3 regions of the uncultured Azonexus sp. genome follow, and region 3 is predicted to be linked to each of the others. Evidence: predicted binding sites of a transcription regulator. Region 3 holds the regulator's gene; each other region holds the start of a gene.

Region 1 (4,635 bases), on a different contig from region 3:
CCGCAGGCCGAACAGCCGCTGGTCTCCATGACGACGATGGCACGGCCGTCCTCGATCCGCTGGACGATGCCGCGGTGTTCGATCATGCCGGCGCTCATCCCTGCCACCCTTCGTCTTCCATCGCCGCGAAGCGATCAGTCGCCGCCGCCTTGGTCTGCGCGGCGATCGCCCGGTCAACCCAGGCCACGCCGCCGTCGCGCATGGCGCCGGAGAGTTCCAGCAGCAATTCGTCGATGGCGTCGACCTCGCCGACGCGGATCGGCTGGATGCCGGCGGCCATCAGTTTCTTGATCGCCGACGCGCCGATGGCCATGACATAGACCGCCGCGCAGCCGGCCAGGAAATCGACCTTGGCCGCCAGCTTGTCCTCGTTGCCGTCCATCGCCTCTTCCGGGAACTCGCCGACACCGACCAGCGTCGCCTTGTCCGGGGTCACCTCATAGATGGCAAAGCCCTCGGCGGCGCCGAAATGCTGATTGACCCGAGTCCGGTCGGTCGAGGCGAAGGCGATGCGGAGCACGGCTTCCGGCGCCTGCTTAATGGACCAGACCAGCTGCAGTCGACGTGACGACATGGCGTTGTCCGACGCCATCACGGTCGTCGGTCCAGTAGATTGAGCGATAGGGTTCGAGTTCATGATGTTGTCCCAGCATCAGATTGGCGATATCGAAAAGGGCCTGCCGCGTACCGCGGTAGCCCACCCAGGTGCGGGCATAACCGCCCACCGTGTCGTACTGCGGAAAACCGGCGCGTAGCAGCGGCAAGCCCAGGCGGCTGGCCGTGTCGGCGGCATGCGAATTGGCCATGACCAGCTGCGCGCCGCCGGCTCGCGCCGCCTTTTCCATGTCTTCCAGGTCACCGACGATGACCTGGTCGACGCTCAGGCCGGCCAGGCTTTCATGCCGATGCGGGCTGACGGCGGCGACGATGTCGGCGCCCATGCCGCTCAGGAAACGCACCTGCATGCCGAGCAGGTCGGGATCGGCGGCCAGCGCGATGCGGGCGAAACCGAGCATGAAGTGGCTGTCGACCATCGCGTCCTGCAATTGCGCGCGATGGCGTTCGATCTTTTCCGGCACCGGCCGGCCGGAGATTTCGGAAAGCGTCTGGGTGAAGGCATCGCAATCGTCCAGGCCCATCAGGCCGGCGAAGCGGAAATCGGGCACGCCGGTGCGTTCCTTGAGGATGTCCGCCGCCTTGCTCAGCGACGGCCCGATCACCAGCGTGGCCAGCGACTCGCCCATGGCCTCGATTTCGGTACGCGGCGTGCCGCCGATGGTCAGCGCCGAATACTCGGCCTCGACCAGGTGACCGTCGAGCGAATCGCCGATGTCCGGCACCACCACCGGGCGCAGGCCGAAAGCCTCGACCCAGTCCTTGATCGCCTCGATATCGCCCGGCGTCAGCATCGCCGACGCCAGCACATTGACCTGCTTCGGCCGCTTGCCGGCGCAGGCGCTCTCCGGTACCAGCGTCTGGATCAGCGCCTCGACCGCCAGCGCGTAACCGCTCTCCAGGCAACCGAGGAAATCCGGCGTATTGACCGGCACCACCGCCACCCCGTCATACTCGGGATGCGCGGCGCGGAACTCCTTGACCGTGCGCAGGATGTCGGTCCCCTGCGTCTCCGACAGCCCGGTCGTGACCAGGCCGATGATGTCCGGCTTGCTCTTCTCGGACAGCGTGCGCAGGGCCTCGACCACGTTCTCGTCGGCGCCCATGATCGACGACACCTGATCCATCGCCGTCGTCTGCAGCGGAATCGGCTCGCGGAAATGGCGCACGAAGAAGACCTTGCCAAAGGCGGTACACCCCTGCGAACCGTGCATCAGCGGCAGACTGCGATTCAGCCCGAGGAAAACCAGCGACGCACCGATCGGCTGGCTGACCTTCAACGGATTCACCGCCAGCGCTTTCTTGGATTGGATGATTTCGGCCATGTGGGCAACGCTCCTCAGAGATTACCCACCCCTAAGCAATGAGCGCGCCAAGAAAAAATAACTTACAAAACAGTTATTTATAATTTATTGAGTGTGTCGCAAACCCGACAATCACCACACCGGCTCACTGTTATCCCACCCGCGTCAGTTGAACGGAAACAGTAGCGGGAGAAGGACAACGCACACGAGCAGCACGATCAGCGTGAAGGGCACGCCAACGCGCACGAAATCGGTGAAGCGGTAGCGACCGGGGCCAACCACCAGGGTATTGACCGGCGACGACACCGGGGTCATGAAGGCCGCCGAGGCAGCCAGCGCGACGGTCATGGCGAAGGGGTAAGGCGAAACCCCGATCTGCTGGGCAAGGCCGATGCCAATTGGCGCCATCAGCACGGCGGTGGCGGTGTTCGAGATGAACAGCCCGGTGACCGCCGTGAGCACGAAGAGCGCCGCCATGACCCGGCGCGGCGAGGCGTCGCCGGTGACCGAGAGCAGACTGGAGACGATCAGGTCGATGCCGCCGGTTTTTTGCAGCGCCAGCGCGAAGGGCAGCATGCCGACGATGAGGATCAGGCTCTGCCAGTGGATGGCGCGGTAGGCGCTGTCCATGTCGATGCAGCGGAAGGCGCCCATCAGCAGGCAGCCGATCAATGCGGCGATCACGTTCGGGACAATGCCGCTGATCATCAGCCCGACGGTGACGACCAGGCTGAACAGCGCGAGCGGGGCGCGCCGCGCCGCCGGTGCCGCTTCATCGATTTCGGCGGGTAGCGTGAGAACGAGGAAGTCTTTCGCCTCCCGGTGCAGCAGGCGGATCGCCTTCCAGGTGCCGGCGATGAGCAGGGTGTCGCCCATGCGCAGCTTTTCCTGCAGCACTTCGCTGGTGATGGCGCGCCCGTCGCGCCGCAGTCCCATGACGTTGATGCCGCGCTGCGAACGCATCCGCAGATCGAGGATCGACCGGCCGATCATCCCGGAGCCCGGCGGCAGGGTGACTTCGGCCAGGCCGAGTTCGCGCGAACCTTCAAAGAAATGCTTGCCCTTGAACGACAGGGTTTGCAGCTTCATTTCGCCGCGGAAGCGGTCGAGATCGAGTTCGGGGCGGACGAAGTCGACAAGCAGGATGTCGCCTTCCAGCAACTCGCGGCTGGCCGAGGTGCTCAGCATGTCGTTGCCGAACTGGCGCTCCCGCTCGATGGCAATGACGTTGGCGCCGTAACGCTTGCGTAGCTGCATGTCGCCGAGCGTGCTGCCGATCAGCGGCGAGTCGGGCAGGATGCGCAGGCGCCGCGGCCGTCCGGTCAGTGCGTATTCGGCAGCCAGATCGCTCAGGCGGCGGCGCCCCTTGCCCGGGGTGCCGTGTTGCGCCTCGCCGCGGGAAAGCCAGCGCCGGGCGAGCGTCATGTAGCCGAGGCCGAGCATCAGGACGACGAGGCCGGCCGGCGTAAAGTCGAAAAAGGCAAAGCCGGCATGACCCGCGCGCGCGAGTTCGCTGTTGACCACCATGTTCGGCGGTGTGCCGACCAGCGTCAGCATGCCGCTGATGAGTCCGGCAAAGGCGAGCGGCATCATCAGCCTGGCTGGCGAAACGTCGATGCGCCGGGCAATGCTCAGGGCCACCGGAATGAACAGGGCGACGACACCGGTCGAACTCATGACCGAACCCAGGCCGGCGACGGCCAGCATGAGCAGCACGAGCAGCCGCGTTTCGCTGCTCCCGGCCCGCGTCAGCAGCCAGTCGCCGACGCGGTAGGCGATGCCGGTGCGGACCAGCGCCTCGCCAATGACGAAGAAGGCCGCGATCAGGATGACGCTCGGCTCACTGAAGCCGGCCAGCGCCTCGGCGGAGGTGAGCGTACCGGAAAGCACCAGCGCGAGCAGCGCCATGATCGCCACCGCGTCCATGCGTGGCTTGTTCATGACGAAGGCGACGATGCAGGCGGCGAGCAGAGAAAAGACCAGGAGGGTGTCGGGGTTCATGCACGCTTCATTGCCGGAGGAAAGGGTCCGGTCTTTTCGTGAAGAGGGGGCCGGGAGCGAGGCCGTATTGTATCGGCTGTGTGTGTGCGCTAGAACCCAAACCCCGTTACATCACCCGATGTACGCCGAGAGCAGATGCTCAAGCCGTCAGCACGGCCCCCGACACGCCCTGCGCCCACGGCGCCGGCTTCCTGACCGCGGACCACACCGGGCTTTCCATCGACAGCGCCAGTTGCCGGGCGAGTTCGCTCATGCCGGCGTAGCCGGCGTAGCCGAATTCGCGTTCCTGGTTGATGTCGAGGAAGGGAATGCGCGCCTTGAGCGCGGTGTACAAATTGCGCCCGCCGGCGATCAGGATGTCGGCCCGGTACTCGTGATAAGTCGACAACAGGGCCTTGGGGCTGCCGTCGTCGATCATCTTGGTGTCCTCACCCATCAGTTCGCGGATGCGCGCCTTGTCTTCCTCGGTCGATTTCTTGGTGCCGGTGGCGACGACCTTCATGCCCAGATCCTGCAGCGCCGAAACGATGGACCACGACTTGACGCCGCCGGTGTAGAGCAGGACGCGCTTGTCCTTGAGGCGGGCGCGCCAGGGTTCGAGCGCGGCGTGGGCCTTGGCTTCCTCGCGGGCGATGACCGCCTCGGTGCGGGCGATCAGGTCGGGGTCGCCGATCAGCCGGGCGAAATCGCGCAGCGCATTGGAAACGTCCTGAAC
Region 2 (4,635 bases), on a different contig from region 3:
GCGGCGCAGCAGGTCGCGTTCCTCGAGCAGCGTCGATTTTTCCTGCTGGACTTCGAGCGACAGCTTCAGGCTCTGGCCGATCAGGTTGGCGACCATCTCGACGAACTGGGCACGTTCCTCGAGCAGGCCGTCTTCCGGGGCTTCCGGCTGGACCGCGAGGACGCCCTGGAGGTTGCCGCCGACCTTGATCGGTACGGCGATGAAGGGCAGTTCCGGTTCGTACAGGCCGACCCGGTTGAGGAAGCGCGGCTCGTCGGCGACGCGTTCCAGTTTGAAAGTGCGGGGTTTTTCCAGGATCAGGCCGATGATGCCTTCGCCGGGGCCGTATTGCGCGTTGTCGGCGGTCGGGCCGTCGGGGTTGTAGATGGTGTGGATGGCGAGCTTGCCGCTTTCGGCATCGACGACGCCGATCAGTCCGCGGCTCAGCCCGGCCTCGTCATGCAGCACGCGCAGCAGGTCGTGCAGGGTCTCGTTGAAGGCCAGCGAGCGGCTGAGTACCCGGCTGACCGCATAGAGCGCCGACAGCAGCAGGATGTTCAGTTCGTGCGTTCGACAGTAGCCGCCCGGGGGCGGGCATTCGTCGGCGGCGTGGTGGGTGTGGTGGTCGTGCATGCTGTGTTTCCTGCTCAGATCGGGTCGCCGTCGACGCGGAACTCGACGATGGCGGCACAGCCGCCGGCCGGGCTTTCGTCGAGATCGATGATGCCGCCGTGGTCGGCGACGACCTGCTGGGCTCGCGACAAGCCGGTGCCGATATGTTTGCCGCTGCCGTTCTTGGCCGTGAAGAAGGGCTCGAACGCCTTGTGCCGCCATTCCATCGGAATGCCCGGGCCGCTGTCGAGGACGGCGATGCGCAGGCAGTCGTCGACGACCTCGCTCCTGATCTGCAGCTCGCGACGCGGCCAGCCCTTGACGTTCATGGCTTCGATGGCGTTTTCGACGAGCGCCTTGAACAGCATGCGCAATTGCAGCGGCCGCCCGTTCAGCGGTGGCAGCACCGCCGAGGGTTGCCAGTCGACGGTGATGCCGGCGCTGAGCAGGCGGGGCGTGCACACTTCGAGCACGTCGCGCAGGATTTCGTTGAGATTGACGCGGATGACGATCTCCTGCGGACTTTGCGGGATCACCTGGCGCAGCGATTCGATGTGCTCGCGGCTGTTGTCGAGCGCGTGCCTGAGCATTTCGGCGCTGGCCGGGTCGCGGCGCTGGAGCACGGCGACTGCCGAGGCCATGACGTTGAGCGGTTCTTCCAGGCGGAACACCGCCGCCGACAGGCCTTCGCGGATCGCCGACGTGCGTTCCTCCTCGGCCAGCGAAGCTTTCAGCGCGGCGCCCTTGGCCCGCTCCTGCTCCTCGCGCAGGTTGGTGATGTCGGAAATGACCAGCAGCAGGCCGGGTTGGCCGGCGGCGCAGAAGTAGCTGTCGGCGCATTCGCTCTGCATGGCGATCACCGAGGCGCTGACCGACAGCCAGCGGGCGCGGCCGCCGGGACTGTCGAGACGCATCTCGCGGTTGCTGAACTCGCATTGCCCGGGATCGCTGGCCAGGGCTTCGTACCACTCCGGCGCCAGTGCGTCGAGCAGGCGGTGCGCCGGCTCCTTGACCCGCATGTCGGTCAGCAGTTTCTTGTAGGCGTGGTTGTCGAGGACCACGCGACCGGTCGGATCGAGCAGGGCAAAGGCCACCGGCGAGGCGTCGATCACCGATTCGATCAACTGTTTCTGGTTGAGTACCGTGCGCTCCAGTCGGTGCAGTTCGGTGATGTCCCGGTGCATCCCGAGGTAGTGGGTGATTTCGCCCTGGCTGTCGACAACGGGGGTGATCGACAGTTCGGCCAGATAGGTGCCGCCGCATTTGCGCTTGTTCAGCAGCTTGCCCGACCAGGGGCGGCGGGCCTTGAGCGAGGTCCACATGTCGGCGTACAGCGCCGGTGGCGTGGTGTGGTTGGAGAGCACGGATTCATTCAGGCCGATCACGTCCTCGGCGCTGTAGCCGGTGATCCGGCTGAAGCTGTCGTTGGCATAGAGGATGCGGGCCGACGGATCGGTGATCGAAATGGCCAGGTCGGCCTGATGGACTGCCTGGCGATAGACCTCGGGCGGCAGGATGTCTTTGAGGTCGTTCTGGGTCAGGGGCTGAGCCGACATGATCTAACTCCGGGAAGGGCCGGTAAGGGTCTGGATCGGCTAAAAGCAGATTCCATGCCGTCTTGTGAGGTTTGCTGCAAAAGCCCTGTTTGTCGTGATCCCGGCATGAATTCGACAATTTCCTGTTGGCTTTGCGACAAATTGTTTTGCCGGAAATGCACCAATTTGGTGTGTCGCCACCAAAAAAGGGGCTGAACGGGCATGGGAAGGAGAAAACCGGCGATGGCACGGCTTATGCAGTGAAGCCGGCGACGTCCAACCCGAGTCTTCCGTCCATGAGCGAAATCCTGTTACTGCTGCTCTCCACCGCGCTGGTCAACAATGTCGTGTTGATCAAATTCCTTGGTCTGTGCCCGGTCATGGGCGTCTCCAAAAGCGTCGATAGTGCCTTCGGCATGGGGTTGGCGACGACCTTCGTGCTGATGCTGGCCAGCGCCGCCTCGTGGATGCTCGACAACTGGCTGCTGCAGCCGCTCGGTCTGGGCTACCTGCGCATCCTGACCTTCATCCTGGTGATTGCGTCGGTCGTGCAATTCACCGAGATGTTCGTCAAGAAGACCAGTCCCGGGCTGTACCAGTCGCTCGGCATCTACCTGCCGCTGATCACCACCAACTGCGCCGTGCTCGGCGTCGCGCTGCTCAACGTCCAGCAGGAGTTCAGCCTGTTCAAGAGCCTGCTCTACGGGTTCGGGTCGGCGGTCGGCTTCACGTTGGTGCTGCTGATCTTCGCCGGCCTGCGCGAGCGCGTGGCGCTGGCTCGCGTGCCGGCGGCCTTCGCCGGGGCGCCCGTTGCCTTCATCACCATCAGCCTGCTCGCCCTGGCCTTCATGGGCTTCTCGGGCCTCAACGTCTAAGGGAGGACTGTCATGATCGCCGCCATCCTCAGCCTGACCGTGCTCGGTGCCATCCTCGGCATCGCGTTGGGCATCGCCAACAAGTTCCTCAAGGTCGAGGGCAATCCCATCATCGATGAACTGGTCGATCTGATGCCCGGTTCCAATTGCGGCCAGTGCGGTTATCCCGGTTGCGTCGGTGCCGCCGAGGCCATCGTCGCCGGAACTGCCCCGGCCACCTGCTGCCCGCCCGGCGGCAAGGCGCTGGTTTCGGCGATTGCCGCCAAGCTCGGCCTGACCGTCGATCTCTCGGCGCTCGGCGACGACGGTCCGAAAATCGCCACGGTTGCCGAGGAGTTGTGCATCGGCTGCTGCCGCTGCGCGCGGGTCTGCCCGACCGACGCCATCCTCGGTGGGCCGAAGCAGATCCACAACGTCTTCCGTGAGGCCTGCACCGGTTGCGAAGCCTGCATCGAAAAATGTCCGACCGAGGCGCTGGTCATGAAACCGGTGCCGGTCACCCTGCAACACTGGGTGATGCCCAAGCCCCGCCTGGCCTGAGAGTTCACATCATGGGATTCATGAATCTGTTCAAGCACTTCCTCGGCGACGACTGGGGCGTGCATCCCGACGACCGCAAACGTCCCGCCGCCGACCGGCCGCTGCGCGTGATGCCGGTGCCGGAAAAGCTCTACCTGCCGCTGCAGCAGCATCTCGGCGGGCCGGCGCGGCCGGTGGTGCTGGTTGGCCAGCAGGTGAAGAAGGGCGAATTGATTGCTGAAGCGCAGGGCATGATCTCGGCGCCGATCCATGCACCAACGTCGGGCACCATCGCGGCGGTGACCGACATCACGGCGCCGCATCCCTCGGGCCTGACCTTGTCGGCGATCATCCTGGCGGCCGACGGACGCGACGAATGGATCGATTGCCAGGGTTGTGCCGACCCGTTCGCCCTCGATCCCGCTGAGATCGGCAAGCGGGTGGCGGCAGCCGGCGTGGTCGGCCTGGGCGGCGCCGCCTTCCCGTCGGCGGTCAAGCTGACCGGTGCTGCCCGCTCCAAGGTCAAGACGCTGGTCATCAACGGCGGCGAATGCGAACCCTATCTCTCTTGCGACGACCGCCAGATGCGCGACCGGGCGGCTGACATCGTCGACGGTATCCGCATCATGCTGCACGCCACCGGTGCCCGCGAGGCGCTGGTCGGCATCGAGGACAACAAGCCGGAAGCCATCGCCGCCATGCAGGCTGCCGCTGCTGCGGTGGCCGAGGTGCACATTCGGCCGATTCCGGCGCGTTATCCGATGGGCTCGGAAAAACAACTGGTACAGGCGCTGACCGGCAAGGAAGTGGCTGCCGAGAGTCGCACCTTCGACATCGGCATTCTGGTTCATAACGTCGGTACGGCACTGGCCGTGCGTGCGGCGATTCGCGACGGCCGGCCGCTGATTTCGCGGGTGGTCACGGTCAATGGCAACTGCGCCAACGACCCGGGCAATATCGAGGTGCTGGTTGGCACCCTGGCCGAAGAAGTGATCGCCTTTGCCGGCGGCCTCAAGGGCGACGGCATCGGGTTGGCACGCCGGGTCATGGGCGGGCCGATGATGGGCATGCAGATTCCGCATTGGCGCGTGCCGGTGGTTAAGGGCACCAGCGGC
Region 3 (4,635 bases):
ATCGAAAAGCAGTTCGGCAAGGGTTCCATCATGAAGATGGGCGATGCCGAAATCGACGAGGGCATCCAGGTCGTGTCGACCGGCTCGCTCGGCCTCGACATCGCACTCGGCGTCGGCGGCCTGCCGCGCGGCCGGGTGGTCGAGATCTACGGTCCGGAATCGTCGGGCAAGACCACGCTCTGTCTGCAGGTCGTCGCCGAGATGCAGAAGCTTGGCGGTACCGCTGCCTTCATCGATGCCGAACATGCGCTCGATCCGCAATATGCCCAGAAACTCGGCGTCAATGTCGGCGAGCTGCTGATCTCGCAGCCCGATACCGGCGAACAGGCGCTGGAAATCGCCGACATGCTGGTCCGTTCCGGCTCGGTCGACATCATCGTCGTCGACTCCGTGGCCGCCCTCACCCCGCGTGCCGAAATCGAGGGCGAGATGGGCGACCAGATGGTCGGCCTGCACGCCCGCCTGATGTCGCAGGCGCTGCGCAAGCTGACCGCCAACATCAAGAAGACCAACACGCTGGTCATCTTCATCAACCAGATCCGGATGAAGATCGGTGTCATGTTCGGCTCGCCGGAAACCACCACCGGCGGCAACGCGCTCAAGTTCTACGCTTCGGTCCGTCTCGACATCCGCCGCATCGGCGGGATCAAGAAGGGCGACGAGGTGGTCGGCAGCGAAACCCGCGTCAAGGTGGTCAAGAACAAGGTGTCGCCGCCGTTCCGCGAGGCCATCTTCGACATCCTCTACGGCGAGGGGATTTCCCGCGAGGGCGAGATCGTCGAAATGGGCGTCGCTCACAAGCTGGTCGACAAATCCGGTGCCTGGTATTCGTACAAGGGCGAGAAGATCGGCCAGGGCAAGGACAACGCCCGCGAGTTCCTCAAGTCGCACCCGGAAATTGCCCAGGAAATCGAAGCCGGCATCCGCGAGGCGGCGAGCACCACCGTGATCAAACCGAGCAAGGCCGCCAATGGCTGATCTGCGGGTGCGTGCCTTGCAGTGCCTGACCCGGCGGGATCACAGCCGGGCCGAACTGCATGCCAAACTCGCGGCGCATGCCGACAGTGAAGAAGCCCTGACGGCGGTGCTCGATGCCTTGCAGGCCGAGCACCTGCTGTCGGATACCCGTTATGCCAGCCAGCGCGTTTCGGCGCGCGCCAATCGCTACGGCAACGGCCGCCTGCGCCAGGAATTGCGGCAAAAGGGCGTCAGCGATGGCGACATCGAAGCCGCCCTGCCCGAGGCCGGCGACGAGGGCGAGCGCTGCCGGGCGATCTGGGCGAAAAAGTTCGGGCAGCCCCCCCAATCTGCAGAAGAACGTGCCAAACAGATGCGTTTCCTGCAATATCGCGGCTTTTCTGCAGAAGCGATCCGCCAGACCCTGCGCGGAGCCAGTGAAGAATGAGCCAGCCAACCGCCACCCTGTCCGCGCACAACCTGAAAAAGCGTTACAAGGCGCGCACCGTCGTCGAAGACGTCTCCTTCTCGGTGCGCTCCGGCGAAGTGGTCGGTCTGCTCGGGCCGAACGGTGCCGGCAAGACCACCTGTTTCTACATGATCGTCGGCCTGGTGGCTGCCGATGGCGGCGAAGTCTATATCGACGACGAGCGCCTCACCCACCAGCCGATGCATTCGCGTGCCCGTACCGGTCTGTCCTACCTGCCGCAGGAGGCCTCGGTGTTCCGCAAGCTCAACGTCGAGGAAAACATCCTCGCCGTGCTCGAACTGCAGAAGCTTTCACCCGACGAGTGCAGCCAGCGACTGGAAAGCCTGCTCAACGAACTGCACATCACCCATGTCCGCCACGTGAATGCAGCGGCACTGTCCGGCGGCGAACGGCGGCGTGTCGAAATTGCCCGCGCGCTGGCCACCAATCCGCGCTTCATCCTGCTCGACGAGCCGTTTGCCGGGGTCGATCCGATTGCCGTGCTGGAAATCCAGAAGATCATCCGCTTCCTCAAGGAACGCGGCATCGGTGTCCTGATCACCGATCACAACGTGCGCGAGACGCTCGGCATCTGCGATCACGCGGTGATCATCAACGCCGGTCATGTACTTTCCTCTGGACGTCCGGAGGAAATTGTCGACAATGAGAGTGTACGCAAGGTTTATCTCGGCGAGCATTTCCGCCTCTGACCTCGCCAAACCAAGATTGCATCAATGAAACCGGCACTTCAGCTCAAGCTTTCGCAGCATCTGGCCCTGACGCCGCAATTACAGCAGTCGATCAAGCTGCTGCAGTTGTCGACCGTCGAGATGCAGCAGGAAATCGAACGCTACCTGCTGGAAAACCCGATGCTCGAGCGCGACGATGACGGGCCGGGCGAGTCCTTCGCCGGTGCCCAGCAGTTCGATTCGCCCGACAAACCGGTCAGCGAACCTGCGCCGGCGAGCGAATCGCGCGAGGATGCCCAGGGCGAGCCGCCGATGACGCCTGGCGATGTCGACGACGATCGCTGGTCCAGCGATGCCGGCACCTTCACCGGCGCCGGCCGCGACGAGGAAGACGACAACGATCCGCAGGATGCCCACGCTTCCAGCGTCAGCCTGCGCGAGCACCTGGGCTGGCAGTTGGGCATGACCCAGTTGAGCGATCGCGATCGCAGCCTGGTCCGCTTCCTGATCGAAGCGCTCAGCGACGACGGCTATCTCGCCACGCCGCTGGAAGAGCTGCTGGAAACCCTGCCGCCCGAGTACGAAGTCGAACTCGAGGAACTCGAAATCGCCCTGCGCCATATCCAGAATTTCGATCCGACCGGGATCGGTGCGCGCGACCTGCGCGAATGCCTGCTGTTGCAGTTGCAGGCCGAAGAGGATTGCGCCGAGCGCACGCTGGCCCTGACCATTGCCGACAAGCACCTGGAATTGCTGGCTGCCCGCGATTTCGTCAAGATCCGTCGCCTGACCGGTTGCGACGACGAGATCCTGCGTGGCGCGCACGAGCTGATCACCAGCCTCAATCCGCGGCCGGCCGCCGGTTACGCGCAGGACGAAGCGCGCTACATCACGCCCGACGTGATCGTGAAGAAGCTCAAGGGTAAATGGACGGCCTACATCAACCCGGACGCCTACCCGCGCCTGCGCGTCAACCGCCTGTACGCCGACATCCTCGCCCGCCAGCGCCGTGGTAACGGCAACCTGAGCGGCCAGTTGCAGGAAGCCCGCTGGCTGATCAAGAACATCCAGCAGCGTTTCGATACCATCCACCGCGTCACCCAGGCCATCGTGGACCGCCAGCGCCAGTTTTTCGAACATGGCGAAGTGGCGATGCGGCCACTGGTGCTGCGCGAGATTGCCGACCTGCTCGGCCTGCACGAATCGACGATTTCCCGCGTCACCAGCCAGAAATACATGGCCACGCCGCGCGGCATCTTCGAACTGAAATACTTCTTCGGCAGCCATGTGTCCACCGACACCGGTGGTGCCTGTTCTGCCACGGCCATTCGTGCCCTGATCAAGCAATTGATTTCGGCGGAAGATGGCAAGAAGCCCTTGTCGGATAGTCAATTATCCGAAATACTAGGCCAGCAGGGAATTGTCGTTGCCCGACGCACGGTTGCCAAATACCGTGAATCGCTCAACATCCCGCCGGTCAATTTACGCAAGACCCTGTAGAGAGAGGAGAAAAAATGAATCTGCAAATCAGCGGTCACCATATCGAAGTCACCCCGGCACTGCGCGAATACGTCGAGAACAAGCTCGATCCCGTACTCCGTCATTTCGACAAGGTTACCGGCGCCAGCGTCGTGCTTTCCGTTGAAAAGCTGAAGCAGAAGGCCGAAGTCACCGTTCACGTTCCGGGCAAGGACATGCATGTCGAAGAAGCCGGGGACGATCTCTACGCCGCCATCGACGCCATGTTCGACAAGCTCGACCGCCAGGTCCAGAAGTACAAGCAGAAGATGCAGGACCACCATCGTGGCGAAAAGCCGTCCATGCACATCGACGACTAAGCCTGACCGACCGCACCCCGAGGGGTGCGGTTTCTTTGCTGCAAAGTTCCCATGAACCCTCTAGACAACATTCTGACTGCCGATCAGGTCCTGCTCGACCTGGATGCGAGCAGCAAGAAACGCGTTTTTGAACAGGCCGGCATGCTGTTCGAAAGCCGGCTCGACATGTCGCGTTCGTTGATTTTCGACAGCCTGTTCGCACGCGAAAAGCTCGGCTCCACGGGCCTTGGCCAGGGCGTGGCCATTCCCCACGGCCGGATCAAGGGCCTCCAGCAGGCTGCCGGCGCGCTGATCCGTCTGGCGACGCCGATTCCCTTCGATTCGCCGGACGGCCGTCCGGTTACCCTGCTGTTCGTGTTGCTGGTACCGGAACAGGCGACCGAAGAGCATCTGCAGATCCTGTCCGAACTGGCTCAGCGCTTTTCCGACCGCGCCTTCCGCGAAGCCTTGCAGGCCGCCCCGGACGCCGAAGCGGTGCTGGCACTGTTCAAGAAGTCCTGACCGGCGCCGTGCGGCACATCAGCCTGGAGCAGTTGTACCAGGACAACCGCGAGAAGCTGTTGTTCAACTGGCTGGCCGGTCAGCGCAACGACCGGCGCATTGAGCTCAAGGCCGCCAGCAATTACGGTGCCGACGTCGTCGGCCACATCAACATCATTCACCCGGAACGCCTGCAGGTCAT

The links. Region 3 encodes sigma-54, which starts transcription at its own class of promoters, with help from an activator protein. Its sites were predicted from a motif close to TGGCACGCTTNCTGCTNA; they were not measured.
Region 1: nifN (nitrogenase iron-molybdenum cofactor biosynthesis protein NifN) is a predicted target of sigma-54. The motif match lies at 1,973-1,990, and genes of this name have one in related genera.
Region 2: rsxA (electron transport complex subunit RsxA) is a predicted target of sigma-54. The motif match lies at 2,371-2,388, and genes of this name have one in related genera.

What each region holds. Positions count from the first base shown of each region.
Region 1 covers NZ_CALJNI010000017.1:68,845-73,479, reverse strand. Annotated here, with positions in the region: gene Q0799_RS12370 (SoxR reducing system RseC family protein) at 1-86, opposite strand, end outside; gene Q0799_RS12365 (NifB/NifX family molybdenum-iron cluster-binding protein) at 95-574, opposite strand; gene nifN (nitrogenase iron-molybdenum cofactor biosynthesis protein NifN) at 537-1,940, opposite strand; gene Q0799_RS12355 (SLC13 family permease) at 2,085-3,920, opposite strand; gene nifE (nitrogenase iron-molybdenum cofactor biosynthesis protein NifE) at 4,060-4,635, opposite strand, start outside.
Region 2 covers NZ_CALJNI010000017.1:59,018-63,652, forward strand. Annotated here, with positions in the region: gene nifA (nif-specific transcriptional activator NifA) at 1-612, opposite strand, end outside; gene nifL (nitrogen fixation negative regulator NifL) at 627-2,147, opposite strand; gene rsxA (electron transport complex subunit RsxA) at 2,423-3,001, shown strand; gene Q0799_RS12315 (RnfABCDGE type electron transport complex subunit B) at 3,014-3,541, shown strand; gene rsxC (electron transport complex subunit RsxC) at 3,553-4,635, shown strand, end outside.
Region 3 covers NZ_CALJNI010000004.1:73,246-77,880, forward strand. Annotated here, with positions in the region: gene recA (recombinase RecA) at 1-978, shown strand, start outside; gene recX (recombination regulator RecX) at 971-1,405, shown strand; gene lptB (LPS export ABC transporter ATP-binding protein) at 1,402-2,136, shown strand; gene Q0799_RS02990 (RNA polymerase factor sigma-54) at 2,161-3,615, shown strand; gene raiA (ribosome-associated translation inhibitor RaiA) at 3,630-3,953, shown strand; gene ptsN (PTS IIA-like nitrogen regulatory protein PtsN) at 4,005-4,454, shown strand; gene hprK (HPr(Ser) kinase/phosphatase) at 4,463-4,635, shown strand, end outside.